2 regions of the Aminobacter sp. P9b genome follow, and region 2 is predicted to be linked to the other one. Evidence: riboswitches for the same ligand, from Rfam matches in the RefSeq annotation. Region 2 holds a riboswitch; the other holds the start of a gene.
What was found. Region 2 has a riboswitch for S-adenosylmethionine ahead of metA (homoserine O-succinyltransferase). Riboswitches for the same ligand answer to the same signal wherever they lie in the genome.
Positions count from the first base shown of each region.

Region 1: linked by a shared signal. The riboswitch ahead of WHT83_RS09105 (O-succinylhomoserine sulfhydrylase) and the one ahead of metA (homoserine O-succinyltransferase) in region 2 are both predicted to bind S-adenosylmethionine.

Region 1 is NZ_CP150082.1:1,842,768-1,844,965, forward strand. Features, by position in the region: gene WHT83_RS09105 (O-succinylhomoserine sulfhydrylase) at 1-943, opposite strand, end outside; SAM riboswitch at 989-1,066, opposite strand; gene WHT83_RS09110 (2'-deoxycytidine 5'-triphosphate deaminase) at 1,210-2,198, shown strand, end outside.
Region 2 is NZ_CP150082.1:120,845-123,042, forward strand. Features, by position in the region: gene hisC (histidinol-phosphate transaminase) at 1-497, opposite strand, end outside; SAM riboswitch at 650-727, shown strand; gene metA (homoserine O-succinyltransferase) at 779-1,702, shown strand; gene WHT83_RS00600 (LysR family transcriptional regulator) at 1,750-2,198, opposite strand, start outside.

The sequences.
Region 1 (2,198 bases), 1.7 Mb from region 2:
AGCAGATCAGCGTCGAGCCGCCCTTCATCTGCCGCTTGATGATGTCGGCCTGCGGGTGGTCGGCACGGCCCGGATAGATCAGGCGCGACACTTCCGGCCGCTCTGCGAGGAAGTCGGCGATCTTGCCGGCGGTCTCGGTCTGCTGGCGCACGCGCAGCGGCAGCGTCTCAAGGCCCTTGAGCAGCGTCCAGGCATTGAACGGCGACAGGCTCGGCCCGGTGTGGCGGAAATAGTCGTGCAGATTCTCGTCGATCCACTTCTTGTCGGAGAGGATGACGCCGCCGAGGCAACGGCCCTGGCCGTCGATGTGCTTGGTCGCCGAATAGACGACGATGTGGGCGCCGAGCTCGAGCGGCTTCTGCTGCATCGGCGTGGCGAAGACATTGTCGACGACGACACGGGCGCCGATGGAATTGGCGAGTGCTGCGACCGCCTCGATGTCGATCACTTCGAGCGTCGGGTTGGTCGGGCTTTCCAGGAAGAACAGCTTGGTGTTGGGCTGGACGGCCTTTTCCCAGTTCTCGATCACGGTGCCGTCGACCAGCGTCGCCTCGATGCCATAGCGTGGTGCCAGGGTCTCGACGATCCAGCGGCACGAGCCGAACAGGGCGCGGGCGGCGACGATGTGGTCGCCGGCCTTCAGGCTGCACAGGATGGCGGCGGCGACAGCGGCCATGCCGGATGCCGTGGCGCGGGCGTCTTCCGCGCCTTCCAGCATGCACATGCGCTTTTCGAACATGTCGACGGTCGGGTTGGCATAGCGCGAATAGATGAAACCGGGGGTCTCGCCCTTGAAGCGTGCCTCGGCACTTTCGGCGCTGTCATAGACATAGCCCTGGGTGAGGTAGATCGCCTCGGAGGTTTCGCCGAATTCGGAGCGGAGCGTTCCGCCGTGAACTAGGGTGGTCTGCGGGTTCCAGTTGCGCTGCTTGTCGGAGGTCATGAGCCAAAATCCAGATACAAAAAAACCGGTCGCGAAAAGTCGCAAACCGGTCCAAACGCGGCCCTTTAGCGACTTGTTTAACGTGGCTGCAAGCCGACCGGCCAAATCACCACGGGATAAAGGTCCTTTAGACCCATGGCTGGCTTGCGTCAATCGCGGGGCCGACTAAACGTCTTGGGCCACGCATATGACCCTTGACGAGGTCCTGGGTCCAGCGATCCTCGGCTGTCCGTTCGGATCGGCGGCGCTGTAAAGGAGTGAGGCAAATGCGGCAGTCGGGCATTCTTCCGGATCAGGATATCGCGGCACTGTTTGCCTCGGGTGCGCTCAAGGCGCCGCCGCTCGATGCCGACCAGATCCAGCCGGCCAGCCTCGATCTGCGCCTCGGCGCCAAGGCTTTTCGCGTTCGCGCCAGCTTCCTGCCCGGTCCCAATTCGCTAGTCTCGGCCAAGCTCGACCGCCTCAAGCTGCATGAGATCGACCTGAGCGACGGTGCGGTGCTGGAGACCGGTTGCGTCTACATCGTGCCGCTGCTCGAAAGCCTGGCCCTGCCGGCCGAAATCTCGGCCTCGGCCAACCCCAAGAGCTCGACCGGCCGCCTCGACATCTTCACCCGCGTGATGACCGACCGTGGCCAGGAGTTCGACAAGATCCCCGCCGGCTATACCGGCCCGCTCTATATCGAAGTCAGCCCGCGCACCTTCCCGATCGTCGTGCGCAAGGGCTCGCGCCTGTCGCAGATCCGTTTCCGCAAGGGCAATGCCCTGCTGTCGGAGGCAGAACTGCACGCGCTGCATCTGTCCGACCGGCTTGTCGCCATGGATCCACCCAACATTTCGGGTGGCGGCATAGCACTTTCCATCGATCTCGCCGGCAAGCCGGGCAGCATCGTCGGCTATCGCGGCAAGCACCACACCGGCCTTGTCGACGTCGACAAGCGCGCCGCCCAGGACGTCGTCGATTTCTGGGAGCCGATCTACGATCACGGTGCCGGCGAACTGGTGCTCGACCCCGACGAGTTCTACATCCTGGTGTCGCGCGAGGCGGTGCATGTGCCGCCGCTCTATGCCGCCGAGATGACGCCCTTCGATCCGCTGGTCGGCGAATTCCGCGTCCACTATGCCGGCTTCTTCGATCCAGGCTTCGGCCACTCCAGTGCCGGCGGCACCGGCAGCCGCGCGGTGCTCGAAGTGCGCAGCCACGAAGTGCCCTTTATCCTGGAGCACGGCCAGGTCGTCGGCCGTCTGGTCTACGA
Region 2 (2,198 bases):
TTGGGGTTGGCCAGGAAGACGATCCTGGTCTTCGGCGTCAGCGCGGCAATGATGGTGTCGACGCTGGCCTTCTCGGCGTCTTCCTTGGCGACGACCGGCGTGGCGCCGGCGGCCTGGATGTAGATCTTGTAGACCATGAAGCCGTGCTCGGTGTAGACCGCCTCGTCGCCCGGCGACAGGTAGCTCTGCGACAGCAGGCCGAGCACCTCGTCGGAGCCGTTGGAGCACAGGATATTGGCCGGGTTGAGCCCATGGGTCGCCGCAATCGCCTGCCTCAGGCGTGACGACGACCCGTCGGGATAATACTCCATCTTGTCGGCGAGTTTCTTCACCGCCTCGATGGCATGGGGCGAGGCGCCGAGCGGATTTTCGTTCGACGAGAGCTTATGGACCTTGGTGACGCCTGCGGGAGCTGCGCTCTTGCCGGGGACATAGGCTGCGATGTCCATGATGCCGGCGCGGGGTTCGGGGCGAATCTGCTCAGGTGCCTTGGTCATGTCGAAAATCCTGGATTGGCGCCTCCGGATGGAGGCCGCAGCGGAAATACCCCCCGGGGCCGCCAATGTCGAGGAAAACCGAAGGAAACGGCGGTCCTGGCTGGACCATTGGGTCGCGGTTGACGCAATCCGCGCCCAGGCGTAATAGCAGGGCATAGACCCGTGGTGATTTGGCCGGTCGGCTTGCAGCCACGTTAAACAAGTCGCTAAAGGGCCGTTTGCGATCCGTAAACCGGCTTTGCGACAGCAATGCCGGTTTTTGTTTTTTGGAGTTCGCAACAGTGCCGATCAAGATCCCGGATCAACTCCCCGCCCGCGAAGTACTGGTGAAAGAGGGCGTCTCCGTCATGGACGAGCAGACAGCGCTCCGCCAGGACATCCGTCCGCTGCAGATCGGCCTGCTCAACCTGATGCCCAACAAGGTTCGGACGGAGACCCAGATCGCGCGGCTGATCGGTGCCAGCCCGCTGCAGGTGGAGTTGACGCTGGTGCGTATCGGCACACACAAGGCCAAGAACACCTCCGAGGACCATCTCATTGCCTTCTACCAGACCTGGGAAGAGGTGAAGGACCGCAAGTTTGACGGTTTCATCATCACCGGCGCGCCGGTGGAGCTGCTGCCCTTCGAGGACGTGACCTACTGGGACGAACTCAAGCAGATCATGGACTGGACGACGACCAACGTGCACTCGCCGTTCTTCATCTGCTGGGGAGCGATGGCGGCCGCATGGCATTTTCACCGCGTTCCGAAGCACACGCTGGAGCAGAAGGCCTTCGGCGTCTTCCGGCACAACAACAACGCCCCCGCTTCCCCCTATCTCGCCGGCTTCTCGGACGATTTCGCCATTCCGGTGTCGCGCTGGACGGAGGTCCGTGCCCAAGACATTCCCGAGGGCTCCGGCCTGGAACTGCTGATGGAATCGGAAGAGACGGGCCCGAGCCTGCTGGCCGAAGAAGCCGGCAACCGGCTCTACATGTTCAACCACATCGAATACGACTCGACCTCGCTCAAGGAAGAGTACGACCGCGACGTGGCCGCCGGTGTCGAGATCGCGGTGCCGCACGAATATTACCCCGACGACGACCCGCAGCGCCGGCCGCTCAACCGCTGGCGCTCGCATGCCCATTTGCTGTTCGGCAACTGGATCAACCGGGTCTACCAGACCACCGAGTACGACATGGAAAGCATCGGCAAGGGTCGGTAGCCGATCGCAACATGGCCGCGCTTGGCATCCGGGCGGGGCCTGGCACCCTATTCCGCCGATGCCCGGTGTTCGCGGAAGGCGCAGGCGAGGATGCGCAACGCCTCGCGCGACCGGCGGTCGGTCAGCGTGGTGTGCAGCACGATCTCCGACGACGGCACCGCCGGCAGGCCGAACTTGCGGCTGATCTCGACGGTGCCGGGCGGCGCCAGCCTGCTCGGGAAAACGGACGTCGCAAGCCCTGCTGCGACACCTGCCGTCACCAGCGATGAGCCGCCACCGACGAACACCTCGACCCACGGGATACCGGCATCGTCGAGCGTGCGCGTGGCCACGTCGCGCACGCCGCAAGCTCGCGACAGCGTCGCCAGCCGGATCGGCTCGCCCTGGCGATGATGGAAGTCCGGAGTGGCGAACCAGCCGAAATGCTCGGGCCCCAAAACCTCGCCATCGCGGCGGTCGTCCTCGCGCCTGACGATCGCCGCATCCAGCTTGCCGC